One region of the Pseudomonas sp. MT3 genome, then DNA from elsewhere that is predicted to be linked to it. Evidence: predicted binding sites of a transcription regulator. Region 1 holds the regulator's gene; the other holds the start of a gene.

Region 1 (8,639 bases):
GCATTGAGCAGGTCCATGTCATCGGGTCGGCTTTCCAGCTCGACCAGTTGCTCGGACAGTTGCTCGAGGATCTCGCCGGCCTCCACCAGGAAGTCCTGGAGGATCTCGTCATCGGCGTCGAAGCTCATTCGGTGCTCCCTCTACAGCGTCAGCGGACGCTTAAAAACCAAGGCTGGACAACAGATCGTCGACATCGTCCTGACCGGATACGACGTCCTTTCTTGTATCGGCAGCGATCTGCGGACCTTCACCCTTGGACGATCTTTCTTTTTCCACCGCGTCGCGCATGCCGTCGTGGTCGTGCTCGATGCCCGCGTAACGGTCCACCTGGCCGGCCATCCAGACCAGCTTGACCAGGTTCGCCTCGACCTCGGTGACCAGCCTGGTGACGCGCTTGATCACCTGCCCGGTGAGGTCCTGGAAGTCCTGTGCGAGGAGGATGTCGTTGAGGTGCGCGGAGAGCTTGCGGCTGTCCTGGGCGCTGATGTAGAGGAACTGCTCGACGCGCTTGGCCAGGTCGCGGAAGGCGTCGGGGCCCAGCTCGCGACGCATGAAGCGCGACCAGTCTTCCTGCAGCGCCTTGGCCTGGGTCTCGATGTGCATCACCACCGGGGTGCACTCTTCCACCAGGTCCATGGTGCGGTTGGCCGCTTTCTCGGTCATCGTCACCACGTAGGACAGGCGGTCGGTGGCGTCGGCGATCTGCGAGACTTCCTGGGCGCGCGGGGAACTGGGATCGATCTGGAAGTTGACGATGGCGTTGTGCAGCTCGCGGGTGAGCTTGCCGACTTCCTGGTAGAGCCCGCGATCGCGCGCCTGGTTGAGCTCGGAGATCAGTTGCACGGCGGTCTGCACATCACCCTGCTCCAGGCAATCGACCAATTCGCGCGCGTGTTTTTTCAGGGTCGACTCGAAGTCACCCGCGGATTCGTTGACGAGATCCATGACGCCCTCTTGATGCGAGGGGCTGTTGGTGTTTCGGCGCAAGCGGCGAAACATCAACAGACCCTACTAGCTGCCGACCCGCTCGAAAATCTTCTCGATCTTTTCTTTCAGCACCTGAGCGGTGAAAGGCTTGACCACATAGCCGTTGACCCCGGCCTGGGCCGCTTCGATGATCTGGTCGCGCTTGGCCTCGGCGGTGACCATCAGCACCGGCAGGTGCTTCAGGCGCTCGTCGGCGCGCACCGCGCGCAGCAGGTCGATGCCGGTCATGCCGGGCATGTTCCAGTCGGTGACGAGGAAGTCGAAATTGCCGCTGTGCAGCATCGGCAGCGCGGTGGTGCCGTCGTCGGCCTCCGCGGTGTTGGTGAACCCCAGGTCCCGCAGGAGGTTCTTGATGATGCGCCTCATCGTGGAAAAATCGTCCACGATGAGAATTTTCATATTCTTGTCCAAACCGACCTCCATCGATACCAGGCACGTCCTGGCGGGCGTACCGTCAATTCATTGAGCGGCGTGCGCTCATCCCGTGTGGGCGGCGTCAAAGGGACGGCGCCCAGGAGAAAACTCAAGACCTGAGGCTTTCTCGCAAGAAAAATCCGACGCGAAACTACCCGAAGCTCAGTGCGCTCGCCACTCCGCCAGGCGTGCCCGCAGGCGCGCGGCGCACTGGCTGTGCAACTGGCTGACCCGGGATTCGCTGACGCCCAGCACTTCGCCGATCTCCTTGAGGTTCAGTTCCTCGTCGTAGTACAGCGCCAGCACCAGCCGCTCGCGTTCGGGCAGCTTGGTGATGGCGTCGGCGAGCGCCGCCTGGAAGCGTTCGTCTTCCAGACCGTGGGCGGGCTCGTTGCCCTGGTGCGAAGCATCTTCGGCCAGGCCGCTGCCCTGCTCGCCGTCCTGCAGCAGATCGTCGAAGCTGTACAGCCGGCTGCCCTGGGTGTCGCTGAGGATGCCGTAATAATCTTCGAGACTCATATTGAGTTCGGCAGCAACTTCCTGATCTTTAGCGTCACGACCGGTTCTGGCCTCGACGGCGCGGATCGCATCACTGACCATGCGGGTGTTGCGATGCACCGAACGCGGGGCCCAGTCGCCCTTGCGCACCTCGTCGAGCATGGCGCCACGGATGCGGATGCCAGCATAGGTTTCGAAGCTCGCGCCCTTGCCGGCGTCGTATTTCTTCGAGGCTTCCAGCAGGCCGATCATGCCGGCCTGCATCAGGTCCTCCACCTGCACGCTGGCCGGCAGGCGGCCGAGCAGGTGGTAGGCGATACGCTTGACCAGCGGCGCGTACCGCTGGATCAGTTGGTCCTGGGAGTTCTGCGCCTGCGCCTTGCTGTACATACGCGCTCCGGAGGCCGTCATCATACGGCCGAACCCGTGGTCGGATGCTGCACCAGGCGTTCGACGAAGAACTCCAGGTGCCCTCGCGGATTGGCCGGCAGCGGCCAGCTGTCGACTTTCTGCGCTATCGCGCGGAAGGCCAGGGAAGCCTTGCTGCGCGGAAACGCCTCATACACCGAACGCTGCTTCTGCACCGCCTTGCGCACCGATTCGTCGTACGGGATGGCGCCCACGTACTGCAGCGCCACGTCGAGGAAGCGGTCGGTGACCTTGGTCAGCTTGGCGAACAGGTTGCGGCCCTCCTGGGGGCTGTGCGCCATGTTCGCCAGTACGCGGAAGCGGGTCATGCCGTAGTCGCGGTTGAGCAGCTTGATCAAAGCGTAGGCGTCGGTGATGGAAGTGGGTTCATCACAGACGACCAGCAGCACTTCCTGCGCTGCGCGGACGAAGCTCACCACCGAGTCGCCGATGCCGGCGGCGGTGTCCACCACCAGCACGTCGATGTTGTCGCTGATGTCGCTGAAGGCCTGGATCAGGCCGGCGTGCTGCATCGGCGTGAGGTGCACCATGCTCTGCGTGCCGGAGGCCGCCGGGACGATGCGCACGCCGCCGGGGCCCTGGAGGATCACGTCGCGCAGGTCGCATTCGCCTTCGATGACGTCGGCCAGCGTGCGCTTGGGCGTCAGGCCCAGCAGCACGTCGACGTTGGCCAGGCCCAGGTCGGCGTCCAGCAGCATGACGCGACGGCCCAGATCGGCCAGCGCCAGCGACAGGTTCACCGACACATTGGTCTTGCCGACACCACCCTTGCCGCCGGTGACTGCGATTACCTGTACAGGATGCATGCCCATATCAATACCTTGTCTCGTCGTTCGACCGCCGCGCCCCCTGGCGCTGCGGTCCTGCCGGCCGCGGTGCTCTACCGCTTCCGGCGTTCGCGGATCGTCTCCCAGAGCATCCGCATCGCCGGGTGGCCCTGTCGGCCGCCCTTCGCCCCACCACGGGGCCGTTCAATTCGCTCAACCGGCGCAACGCACCGGCTGCTGGTACAGGCCGGCGAACATGTCGGCCATCGCATCCTCGCTCGGTTCTTCCGACGCCTGCAGACTCACCGCGCGGCTGACCAACTGGTGACTGCGCGCCACCTGCAGATCATCCGGAATCCGCGGACCATCCGCCAGATAGGCTACCGGGAGACGCTGACCGATAGCCAGAGCCAGAGCTTCGCCGAGGCTGCCGGCTTCGTCCAGCTTGGTCAGGACGCACCCGGCCAGGCCGCACGAACGATAGTTCTGCCAGGCGGCCTTGAGCACCTGGCTCTGGCTGGTCGCGGCCAGCACGAGGTAATTCTTCACGTTCAGGCTCTGCGCAGCCAGCGCTTCGAGCTGCATGCGCAGCGCCGGATCGTTGGCGGGCAGGCCGGCGGTATCGATCAGCACCAGGCGCTTGCGCGCCAGCGGCGCCATCGCCTGGATCAGCGACTGGCCCGGATCGATCAGGGTCACCGGCACGTTGAGGATGCGGCCGAGGGTCTTGATCTGCTCCTGCGCGCCGATGCGGAAGCTGTCCATCGACACCAGGGTGATGCTCTGCGCGCCGTACTTCAGTACGTAGCGAGCGGCCAGCTTGGCCAGGGTGGTGGTCTTGCCCATGCCTGCCGGACCGACCAGCGCGACCACTCCGCCCTGCTCCAGCAGGTCGATTTCCGGGGTGCTGATCGAGCGCGCCAGGTGCGCCAGCAGCATGCGCCAGGCCTGTTTCGGCTCGGCGATGGAGGCCACTTTCTCCAGCAGGCTGCGCGACAGGTCCGCCGGCAGGCCCATACGCTGCAGGCGACGCCACAGGTTGGCCTGCTTCGGACGCTGGTTCTGCAACTGGCTCCAGGCAATGGAGCCCAGTTGCACTTCGATCAGTTCACGCAGGCCGTTGAGCTCGAAGCGCATGGCGTCCAGCGCCTGTTGGCCGACGCTGGCGGCCGCCGGTGCGGTCATGGTTTCGGCGAGGGTTTCGGCAGCGCTGCGACGCGGCGCTTCGGCGCCGTACATTTGACGGTCCTTGCGCACGGCCTCGCTCATGCGGGCCGGCTCGCTCAGTTCGGCCTTGGCCTCGGCGATGCGCGCCTGGGTCTTGCGCAGTTCGGCTTCCAGTGCCGGGTTCGGCTTGCTCGCCGCCACCGGGGCCTGGTAGTCCAGCGCCGCGGTCAGCTCGACGCCGCCGGCGACACGGCGATTGCCGATGATCGCGGCGTCCGGGCCCAACTCGTCGCGGACCAGTTTCATGGCCTGACGCATATCGGCGGCGAAGAAGCGTTTTACCTGCATGGCCTGGGACCTCGATGCACTCTATCCAACTTCCGACTATTGCTGCCCAACGGTGGCAACGATAGTGACTTGTTTGTTGTCCGGGATTTCCTGGTAAGCCAGCACGTGCATGGTGGGGACCGCCATCCGCGCGAATCGGGACATCATTGCGCGGACCGGACCGGCCACCAGCAGGATCGCCGGCTTGCCGAGCATTTCCTGGCGCTGCGCCGCCTCGACCATCGAGCGTTGCAGCTTTTCGGCCATTCCGGGCTCCAGCAACATGCCGTCTTCGGAGCCCTGTCCGGCCTTCTGAAGACTATTGAGCAATATCTGTTCCAACCTGGGTTCCAGGGTAATCACAGGCAGCTCCGGCTCTAGTCCCACAATGGTTTGCACGATTGCGCGGGACAGCGCGACGCGAACCGCCGCCACCATCGCGGCGGGATCTTGACTCTTGGCGGCAACGTTGGCGATGGCCTCGGCGATGGTGCGGATGTCACGCACCGGCACCTGCTCCTGCAGCAGCGCCTGCAGGACCTTGAGCAGAGTCGACAGGGAAATCATCCCCGGCACCAGCTCTTCGGCGAGCTTGGGCGAAGTCTTGGCCAGCAGTTGCATCAGTTGCTGGACCTCCTCGTGGCCGAGCAGCTCGTGGGCGTGCTTGTGCAGCACCTGGTTGAGGTGGGTGGCGACCACGGTGCTGGCGTCCACCACGGTGTAGCCCAGGGACTGCGCCTGGTCGCGCTGGGACGGCTCGATCCACACCGCTTCAAGCCCGAATGCCGGGTCCTTGCCGGCAATACCGTTGAGGGTGCCGAACACCTGGCCAGGGTTGATCGCCAGCTCGCGGTCCGGGTAGATCTCGGCTTCGGCCACGCTCACGCCCATCAGCGTCAGGCGGTAGGCGTTGGGCAGCAGGTCGAGGTTGTCGCGGATGTGTACCGAGGGCATCAGGAAGCCCAGGTCCTGGGACAGCTTCTTGCGTACGCCCTTGATCCGCGCCAGCAACTGGCCGCCCTGGTTGCGGTCCACCAGCGGAATCAGGCGGTAACCGACCTCCAGGCCAACCATGTCCACCGGGGTCACATCGTCCCAGCCCAGTTCCTTGGTTTCCTGGGCGCGCTGGGCCGGCAGCAGTTCCTGCTGGCGCTGGGTTTCCTGCTCGGCCTGCTGCGCCGCCTGGCGCTGGCGTTGCCAGATCAGGTACGCGCCGCCAGCAGCCAGACCGCCGAGACCAATGAAGGAAACGTGCGGCATGCCCGGCACCAGCCCCATCGCGATCAGGATCGCGGCGGAAATCGCCAGCGCCTTGGGCGAGGCGAACATCTGCCGGTTGACCTGCTGGCCCATGTCCTCGGCGCTGGAAACGCGGGTCACCATGATCGCCGCGGCGGTGGACAGCAGCAGCGAGGGCAGCTGCGCCACCAGACCGTCACCGATGGTCAGCAGGGCGTAGACCTTGCCGGCGTCGCCGAAGCTCATCGAGTGCTGGACCATGCCGATGGCCACGCCGCCAATGAGGTTGATGAAGAGAATCAGCAGGCCGGCGACGGCGTCGCCACGGACGAACTTGCTGGCACCGTCCATCGAACCGTAGAAGTCCGCCTCCTGGGCCACCTCGGCGCGGCGCTTCTTGGCCTCCGCCTGCTCGATCAGGCCGGCGTTGAGGTCGGCGTCGATAGCCATCTGCTTGCCGGGCATGGCGTCGAGGGTGAAGCGCGCGCTCACCTCGGAGATACGCCCGGCGCCCTTGGTGACCACCACGAAGTTGATGATCATGAGGATCGCGAAGACCACGATGCCGACCACGTAGTTGCCGCCGATCACCACCTCGCCGAATGCCTGGATCACCTTGCCGGCGGCGGCGTGGCCGTCATGGCCGTGGAGCAGCACCACGCGGGTGGAAGCGACGTTCAGCGCCAGGCGCAGCAGGGTCGCGACCAGCAGGATGGTCGGGAACACGGCGAAGTCCAGCGGCCGCAGCGCATACACGCAGACCAGCAGGACCACGATGGACAGGGCGATGTTGAACGTGAACAGCACGTCCAGCAGGAACGGTGGAATCGGCAGGGTCATCATGCCCAGCATGGCCAGCAGCAGCAGCGGCACGCCGAGATTGCCCCGGCCCAGGCCCGCCAGATTGCTGCGAACGTTGCTGATCAGTTGCGTGCGGTCCACCCTCGACTCCCCTGCCCTGCGGCGGGACTCGCGCCCGCCGGATCAAACTTTTGACGCCCAAGCGGGCGTTTGCAGAGGGTTTAGCAGGAAGCGTTCCAACTTCTTCGAAACGAAGGAAATACCCGGTCTTGACGACTTGGCACCCGCGCCATTACCTGTAGGAACGAGCTTGCTCGCGAACCGCCCAGCACCATGCTGGATGGGGAATCGCGGACGGAGTCCGCTTGTACGAAAGCCGATTCCACCGCAGGAGCGGACTTCGTCCGCGATCCGCCGGCAAGGCCGGCAAGGCCGGCAAGCGGGTTCGCGAGCATGCTCGCTCCTACGAAAAGCAAAGCGGTTTCCAGAGAAAACTCCGCACGCACCGGAGCGCCCCTTCAGGAGGCCGAGTGGAATCGGAGTTTCAGGGGTCGAGCGGCATGGATGCCGCGAGAGCCGCGATGGGCCAGGGATGGCCCTTCGTGGGGGGACGCCTAGTTCGGGCCCCTGAAACTTCGATGGAGCGGGGGGAACGAAGCGCTGCGAAGTAACAGCCGAAGGCTGGCCCGAAGAGTGAGCGAAGCGAATCACCCCGGCGAAGCCGGGGCCGGATGCAGGGGCAAGACCTTTTGGTTCCTTTTGTGAGGGCGGCTATCCGACGTTTGGCAAAAGGGACTCGCCCGGGAGGGCGAAACAAAACCTCTCCGCACACGCCGAAGCGGCGCAGAAACACCGAGCAAGACGGTGGATAGCGCTCAGAGTTATCCACCCTACGAACTGAATTGGGCGGTTTGACGCCCCCTCCCCCGGGAGCTCCCGGAAGCATCCAATCAGGAAGCGGTCACTCGCCGCCCACGCAGCGCCTCAATGATCCCCATCGACAGCTTCGGCGTATGCAACTGCCCACGCCAGGCCCGCACGCAAGTGAAACCGAGGCTGAGCACTAGGTAGATCAGCGCCAGTGTCGATAGCAGATTGATCAGCAGTCGATTCAGTTGGAAGAGCCACCGAAGGCCCCGTCCGAGGCCACCACCTGCATCCCCGCAACCAGCGCTCCTACTCCGAGCGAGATCAGCACGATGGAAAGCAACAGGTCGAGCATCTTCAACACCACGTCGCGGGTGAGGATGAGTGCAGTCCGACACAGAGCGATGTAGGCGACCACCAGCGCCACCAACGACCACCACGGCAGTACAAGGCTGAGGGCCAGATAGATGAGGGGAGAAGCTGCGGCGATCCCCCGGTCACGAACAGTGCTTTCCATAGCGTTTCCTGCGCCTCCTGGCGCTAATCAGGGTGACGCGATACTACCCAGGCATCGTGCTGAAAAACAGCCCGCAAGCCGTCGGAACGGGACGCGCCGCACTAATCGTCGCGCCGCAAATCCGGCGGGATCGGCAGGTCCGGCATCGGCCCCGGGCGCTTGCCCTTGCCGGCGCGGAACTGCTTGAGCTGGTAGACGTAGGCCAGCACCTGGGCGACGGCGAGGTAGAGACCGGCGGGAATCTCGTGCTCCAGTTCGGTGGAGTAGTACACCGCCCGCGCCAGCGCCGGCGACTCCAGCACCGTGATCTTGTGCTCCTGGGCCACCTCGCGGATCTTCAGCGCCATGAAGTCGTTGCCCTTGGCCAGCAGGCGCGGCGCACCGGAGGCTGCGGGGTCGTACTTGAGGGCGACGGCGAAGTGCGTCGGGTTGGTGATCACCACGTCGGCGTCCGGCACCGCCTGCATCATCCGCCGCTGTGCCATCTCGCGCTGCATCTGGCGGACCTTGGCCTTGACCTCCGGCTTGCCCTCGGAGTCCTTGTACTCGTCGCGCACTTCCTGCTTGGTCATCATCAGCTTCTGGCGGTTGTCCCAGAGCTGGTAGGGCACGTCCACGGCGGCGAT
Region 2 (7,490 bases), on a different contig from region 1:
CGCATGCTGGAGGTGAAACCCCTGGGCACTATGGCCCACGAATGGCTGATGGCGCACCAGCAGCTCGGCCCGAGGCTGATCGACAGCCAGGCCGCCGCACTGGATTGCTGGGTTCGCGAGTACCGTGGCCAGTTGGGGATCGCCCTGACCGATTGCATCACTATGGAGGCGTTCCTGGCCGATTTCGACCTGTATTTCGCCAAGCTCTTCGACGGCCTGCGCCATGATTCGGGCGATCCGCTGGCGTGGGCGGAAAAGGCCATCCGACACTACGAGCACCTGGGCATCGATCCACGGAGCAAGACCCTGGTGTTCTCCGATGGCCTGAACCTGCCGCGCGCGCTGGAAATCTACCGGGCGCTGCGGGGGCGTATCGATGTCAGTTTCGGCATCGGTACCCATTTCACCTGCGATGTGCCTGACGCGACGCCGATGAACATCGTGCTGAAGATGACCGCTTGCAATGGCCACCCGGTGGCGAAGATTTCCGATACGCCGGGCAAGACCCAGTGCAAGGACGAAAACTTCCTTCATTATCTCAAACACGTCTTCAAAGTCTGAGCACGCCGGTTTGCGCAGTGTTGCGTGACGCGCCAGTCTTAGCGGACGATCCACCGCGACCATCCATTGACGGGGAATGACGGATGCCAGCAACGAACGAACTGATCATTGGTGCGGGTCCGGACGGCCAGCCGGTCGGCCAAGCCTGGAAGCTTGCCAACCGTCACGGCCTGATCGCCGGGGCCACCGGCACCGGCAAGACGGTTACGCTGCAGCGCCTGGCCGAGTCCTTCAGCGACGCCGGTATCGCGGTCTTCGCCGCCGATATCAAGGGTGACCTGTGCGGTATCGCCGCCGCCGGCAACCCGCAGGGCAAGGTGGCCGAGCGCATCGCCAGCATGCCCTGGCTGAATTACACCCCCAAGGCCTACCCGGTGAGCCTGTGGGACGTCGCCGGCAAGTCCGGGCATCCGTTGCGCACCACGCTGTCCGAGATGGGGCCGCTGCTGCTGGCCAACCTGCTGGAGTTGACCGAGAGCCAGCAGGCCGCACTGTTCGCCGCCTTCAAGGTGGCGGATCGTGAGGGGCTGTTGCTGCTCGATCTGAAGGACCTGAAGGCGCTGCTCAACCACTTCAAGGAGCACCCGGAAATCCTCGGCGAAGACCGTGCGCTGTTCACCGGCGCTTCGTCCCAGGCCCTGCTGCGGCGCCTGGCGCTGCTGGAGCAGCAGGGCGCCGAGGACTTCTTCGGCGAGCCGGCGCTGCAACTGGAAGACCTGCTGCGCCCCGAGGCCGATGGTCGTGGCCGCATCCACCTGCTGGACGCCAGCAAGCTGGTGCATGACGCGCCCAAGGTCTATGCCACCTTCCTGCTCTGGCTGCTGGCGGAGCTGTTCGAGCAACTGCCCGAGCGTGGCGATGCCGACAAGCCGCTCCTTGCGCTGTTCTTCGACGAAGCGCACCTGCTGTTCAACGGCACGCCCAAGGCACTGCAGGACCGCCTGGAGCAAGTGGTGCGGCTGATCCGTTCCAAGGGGGTGGGCGTGTACTTCGTCACCCAGTCGCCGAGCGACCTGCCCGACGACGTTCTGGCGCAGCTTGGCCTGCGCGTCCAGCACGGCCTGCGCGCGTTCACCGCCAAGGAGCAGAAGTCGCTGCGCGCGGTGGCTGACGGCTTCCGCCCGAACCCGGCGTTCGACACCCTCAAGGTGCTGACCGAGCTGGGCATCGGCGAGGCGTTGGTGGGCACGCTGGAGGAGAAGGGCACGCCGGCGATGGTCCAGCGCGTCGCCGTGGCGCCGCCGCAATCGCGCATCGGCCCGCTGACCGACGCCGAGCGGGCCGAGATCGTCCGCCGCTCGCCGCTGGCTGGCCGTTATGACCAGCCGATCGACCGCGAGTCGGCCTATGAACGCCTGACCGGCCGCGCTGACGACAAGATGGCGCCGACGGAGTCCAAGCCGGAGGAGAAGGGCATCGGTAGTGACCTCGGCGGGTTGGCCGGCGAACTGCTGGGGACCCTGGCCAGCCAGACGGCGAAGACCGTGGTGCGTCAGGCGGCCAACCAGATTGGCCGGCAACTGGTGCGCGGATTGATGGGCGCGCTGCTGGGCGGCAGCAAGCGGCGTTGATGGGTTGGTTCGCGAGCTACAAGGCTCGCTGGGCCTGTAGGAGCGAGCTGGCTCGCGAACAACAAAAAGGCGCCCGAAGGCGCCTTTTTCATGTCCGTACCGATCAGATACGGAAACTGTCCACCAACTGCCGCAGCCGTCCGGCCTGGTTCTCCAGGTCGGCGCAGGCGCGCAGGGTGGCCTGGAGGTTTTCCACGCCCTCCTGGTTCAGGGTGTTGATTTCGGTGATGTCCATGTTCAGCGAGTCGACCACGGCGGTCTGCTCCTCGGTGGCGGTGGCGACCGACTGGTTCATCGAGTCGATCTCGCCGATGCGGTGGGTGACGCTGGCCAGACGTTCGCCGGCGCGGTTGGCGATCTCCACGCTTTCCAGGCTGTAGCGCTGGCTCTCGGTCATGGTGTCCACGGCTTCGCGGGCGCCGACCTGCAGCTCCTCGATCATCTTCTGGATCTGCTGAGCCGACTCCTGGGCGCGGTGGGCGAGGTTGCGCACCTCGTCGGCCACCACGGCGAAGCCGCGACCGGCCTCGCCGGCGCGGGCCGCTTCGATGGCGGCGTTGAGGGCCAGCAGGTTGGTCTGCTCGGAGATGCCTTTGATCACCTCCAGAATCTGGCCGATGTTTACCGTGCGGCTGTTCAGCGCCTCGATGTTGGCGCAGGCCGAGCTGATCTTGTCGGAGAGCTGGTTCATCGCGCTGATGGTCTGCTCGACCACCTGGCGGCCGTCGCCGGCCTGGTGCGAGGCATCGGTGGCATGGTGCGAGGCATCGGCGGCATTGCGGGCGATTTCCTGGGCGGCGGCGCCCAGTTCGTTGATCGCCGCGGCGACGCTGTTGGTGCGGTTGGCCTGCTCGTCGGAGTTGCTCATGGACGAGTTGGAGGCGTTGACCACCAGTTGCGAGACGTCATGCAGGTTGCGCGCGGTGGAGGCCACTTCGCGGATCGACTCGTGGATGCGCTCGACGAAGCGGTTGAAGGCGTTGGCCAGCACGCCGAACTCGTCGTTGCTGGCGACTTTCAGGCGCTGGGTGAGGTCGCCGTCGCCCTGGGCGATATCCTGCATGGCGCGGCCCATGTCGGTCAGCGGGGCCATCAGTACGCGGATCAGCATGCCCAGCAGGAACAGGATGGCGACGATGGCGATGGCCGCCGCGACGATGGCCGAGGTGCGGAACTTGCTCAGCATGGAGTAGGCGGCGCCCTTGTCGATGGACAGGCCGATGTACCAGTTCACCGACGACAGCCCCTTCACCTGGGTGAAGCTGAGGATGCGGGTCTGGCCGTTGAGTTCGGCTTCGCTGAAGCCGCCGCCGATCTTCGGGGTATTTTGCGGGTAGATATCGGCCAGGGTCTTCATCACCAGGCTCTTGTCCGGGTGCACGAGGATCTTGCCGTCGCCGCTGACCAGGAAGGCGTAGCCCATGCCGCTGAAGTCCAGCGAGTTGATGATCTGCACCAGGGTTTGCAGGCCCAGGTCGCCGCCCACTACGCCGAGGGCCTTGCCGTCGGCGCGGGCCGGGGTGGCGATGGTGATGACCAGTTGCTGGGTCGCCGCATCGATGTAAGGCTCGGTCAGGGTCGTGCCGCCGGCGGCCAGGGCGTCCTTGTACCAGGGCCGGGTGCGTGGGTCGTAGCCGTCGGGCATGGCATCGTTCGGCCGCATGGTGAAGGTGCCGTCCTGCTGCCCCAGGTAGGTGTAGTTGAAGGTCTTGCGCAGGGTGTCCTGTTCCAGCAGCCCGGCGAGCTGTTCGGGAGCGCTGTCGCGGGCGAGGGTCTGGGCGGTGCTTTCGATCAGCAGCAGCCGGCCGCTCAGCCAGTTCTGGATATTGCTGGCGGTCACTTCGCCCATTTCCCGCAGGTAGTCTTCGAGATCGTCGCGGATCGCGTTGCGCTGCAGGTAGTCGTTGTAGAAGGTGAAGAGGGTGAACGCGGAGAAAACCACAAGCGAGGCGGCCAGGAGGATCTTATGGCTGAATTTCAGGCTCTTGATCATGCTGCGTCGAGTCCGGAGGTAGTGGGATGCCAGAACGGCGTGGGGCCGGGCGACAGGTCCGATGTCGCCAGGGTGCGCCCGCCCGTGTGGTGATACGGAACGGACGAAGCCGGCTCGGCGGGTAGCCGGGCGAGCGGGGCCGGCACTCCCATGTGCCGGCGGTGATATCGGGTCCGCCTGGTTTCGTTGTTCTCGCGGACCTTCATCTTTGCTGTCGGCACGCCGGGGAAAAGCTTGAGACAGGGGGACGAACGGTAGGGCTGGGCGCCCCCATCGTTCCTGCGAGAGCGGATTTACTGGCGGCATTGGCGCTGGGCGGTTCGCGAGCAAGCTCGCTCCTACAGCTCAGGTTGAACCTCGTAGGAGCGAGCTTGCTCGCGAACAAAAAAGGCGCCGAAAGGCGCCTTTTCGTTTCCGTCGGAATCAGATGCGGAAGCTGTCCACCAGCTGGCGCAGACGGCCGGCCTGGTTTTCCAGGTCGGCGCAGGCGCGCAGGGTGGCCTGGAGGTTTTCCACGCCTTCCTGGTTCAGGGTGTTGATCTCGGTGATGTCCATGTTCAGCGAGTCGACCACGGCGGTCTGTTCCTCGGTGGCGGTGGCCACGGACTGGTTCATCGAGTCGATCTCGCCGATGCGGTGGGTGACGCTGGCCAGGCGCTCGCCGGCGCGGTTGGCGATCTCCACGCTTTCCAGGCTGTAGCGCTGGCTCTCGGTCATGGTGTCCACGGCTTCGCGGGCGCCGACCTGCAGCTCCTCGATCATCTTCTGGATCTGCTGCGCCGACTCCTGGGCGCGGTGGGCGAGGTTACGCACTTCGTCCGCCACCACGGCGAAACCACGACCGGCCTCGCCGGCGCGGGCCGCTTCGATGGCGGCGTTGAGGGCCAGCAGGTTGGTCTGCTCGGAGATGCCTTTGATCACCTCCAGAATCTGCCCGATGTTCACCGTGCGGCTGTTCAGCGCCTCGATGTTGGCGCAGGCCGAGCTGATCTTGTCGGAGAGCTGGTTCATCGCGCTGATGGTCTGCTCGACCACCTGGCGGCCGTCGCCGGCCTGGTGCGAGGCATCGGTGGCGTGGTGCGAGGCATCGGCGGCGTTGCGGGCGATTTCCTGGGCGGCGGCGCCCAGTTCGTTGATCGCCGCGGCGACGCTGTTGGTGCGGTTGGCCTGCTCGTCGGAGTTGCTCATGGACGAGTTGGAGGCGTTGACCACCAGTTGCGAGACGTCATGCAGGTTGCGTGCGGTGGAGGCTACTTCGCGGATCGACTCGTGGATGCGCTCGACGAAGCGGTTGAAGGCGTTGGCCAGCACGCCGAACTCGTCGTTGCTGGCGACTTTCAGGCGCTGGGTGAGGTCGCCGTCGCCTTGGGCGATATCCTGCATGGCGCGGCCCATGTCGGTCAGCGGGGCCATCAGCACGCGGATCAGCATGCCCAGCAGGAACAGGATGGCGACGATGGCGATGACCGTGGCGATGATGGCCGAGGTACGGAAGTCGCTGAGCATGGCGTAGGCGGCGTCCTTGTCCAGCACCAGGGCGACGTACCAGGTCACGCCTGGCAGGCCTTTCACCGGAGTCATGGACACCAGTTGGTCCTTGCCGTCGAGGCTGACTTCCTGCACGCCGGCCTGCACCTTCGGGGCACCCTGCGGGTAGATGTCGGCCAGGCTCTTGAAGATCGACTGGCTGTCCGGGTGCAGCAGGATCTTGCCGGCATCGCTGACCAGGAAGGCATAACCATCACCGTCGAACTTCAGGGAGTTGATGATGGCGGTGATGGTTTCCAGCTTCATGTCGCCGGCGGCGACGCCGACCAGTTGACCGTTGCGCATCACCGGCATGGACATGGCGAGGATCTGCTCGCCGGTGCCGGCGTCGAGGAAGGGCTCGGTGACGATCAGGCGGCCGGCGGCCACGGCGTCCTTGTACCAGCCGCGGGTGCGTGGGTCGTAGCCATCGGGCATCGGCGAGAAGGGGCGCATGGTGAACACGCCGCTGGCGGCTTCGCCGAGGTAGACCGATTCGAAGTTCTTCTGGAATACCGCCTGTTCCAGCACGTGCTGGATGCGCTCGGGTGTCGGTTCCTGGTCTGCCAGTTGCGCGGCTTCGCTTTCCACCAGTTGGATGCGACCCTCCAGCCAGCTCTGGATATTGCTGGCGGTGAGGCTGCCGAGTTCGCTCAGGTAGGCGTCGGTATCGGCGTGGATCGCTTCACGTTGACGGAAGTCGTTGAAGAGGATGAAGCAGGCGAAGGCGAAGATGACCACGAGGGAGGCCGCCAGAAGGATCTTCTTGGCGAAGGACAGCGAACGAAGCATCGGTAAAGCATCCTGCAGGTGGAACGAAGGGGTAGGCAGGATGTATCGGCCATGTGCGGCAGAACTTTAGGAAGGTTGTGGAGTTTTTTCAGGAACGCAAAGAAATATTCCCGCGACTATTCGCGGGAATATGGGTAAGCACTCTGGAGTATAAATTTCAGGGTGTGGTCAGTTTGGTGTGGGCGTTTTCGAAGATGCTGTTGACATCGCCACCGATTACTTTAACTGCTGCGATCATGACTACCGCGATCAATCCGGCGATGACAGCATATTCGATGGCGGTCGCACCCTCTCTGTCAAAAGCGAATGCCTTGGCCTTGCAATACAACTTCAGAGACAGGTCTTTGATACTCAGATTCATCGCGGTTGCTCCTTGCACAGACCACCGGGGCGGCGCCCCGACTTCACCGTCAGGCTAGGCGTCGTATGGCGGAATGCAATTGATCAAATAGCGCTAATACTAAAGTTATAGTCATGGCGAAGTAGAACTATCTGAGGATTGGAAATTTCTCGTCGGTATTTGACGCTATTACCGCAGCTACTAAATTCTGCTTTGGAACAAGCAGGAACCAATTATGAGGAAAGGTTCTTATCGAACCGCCTCGTCGGGTCGAAACAACAATAAAGGTCTGAAGGACGTATCTCGGCAACGGCCGGTGTCGTGACTTCCGATCAGCCAGTGGACCGCCAGGTTCACTCATCCCGATAACGCCAAGGATGTGGACATGAATAGCAAGGTGCTGATGGTTTTCGCCGGGCTGTTGTTGTTGTGTGCAGGTGTCGTGGGTTATCTGGGATTGTCGGTGGGCAAGTCGGCGGCGCCCGTCGCTGGCGCGGTGAAGGACGTTGCGCCGGCGGCGATGGCCGAGGCGGACAAGCTGCAGCGCACGCCCGTGGTGGTGGCTCGCCGCGACCTCCCGGCGTTGACGGTGATGGGCAACGATGACCTCGCCATCGAGATGCTGCATACCGCCCCGGCGGGCAGCTATCCCAAGCCCGAGGCGCTGATCGGCCAGCGGGTCTGGGTCGCGGTGCCGGCCGGCAGC

The links. The regulator FliA, encoded in region 1, starts transcription of late flagellar genes. The targets are predictions, from matches to a motif close to CTAAAGTTTNNNNNNNNNNNGCCGNTAA.
Region 2: ACYCAX_RS09675 (methyl-accepting chemotaxis protein) is a predicted target of FliA. The motif match lies at 4,337-4,364, and genes of this name have one in related genera.

The regions. Positions count from the first base shown of each region.
Region 1 covers NZ_JBTVPY010000004.1:82,318-90,956, reverse strand. Annotated here, with positions in the region: gene ACYCAX_RS05580 (chemotaxis protein CheA) at 1-128, opposite strand, end outside; gene ACYCAX_RS05575 (protein phosphatase CheZ) at 160-945, opposite strand; gene ACYCAX_RS05570 (chemotaxis response regulator CheY) at 1,012-1,386, opposite strand; gene fliA (RNA polymerase sigma factor FliA) at 1,564-2,313, opposite strand; gene fleN (flagellar synthesis regulator FleN) at 2,310-3,140, opposite strand; gene flhF (flagellar biosynthesis protein FlhF) at 3,309-4,610, opposite strand; gene flhA (flagellar biosynthesis protein FlhA) at 4,647-6,770, opposite strand; gene ACYCAX_RS05545 (hypothetical protein) at 7,741-8,013, opposite strand; gene flhB (flagellar biosynthesis protein FlhB) at 8,115-8,639, opposite strand, start outside.
Region 2 covers NZ_JBTVPY010000007.1:159,888-167,377, forward strand. Annotated here, with positions in the region: gene pncB (nicotinate phosphoribosyltransferase) at 1-561, shown strand, start outside; gene ACYCAX_RS09670 (helicase HerA-like domain-containing protein) at 645-2,132, shown strand; gene ACYCAX_RS09675 (methyl-accepting chemotaxis protein) at 2,236-4,125, opposite strand; gene ACYCAX_RS09680 (methyl-accepting chemotaxis protein) at 4,549-6,444, opposite strand; gene ACYCAX_RS09685 (Flp family type IVb pilin) at 6,602-6,793, opposite strand; gene cpaB (Flp pilus assembly protein CpaB) at 7,170-7,490, shown strand, end outside.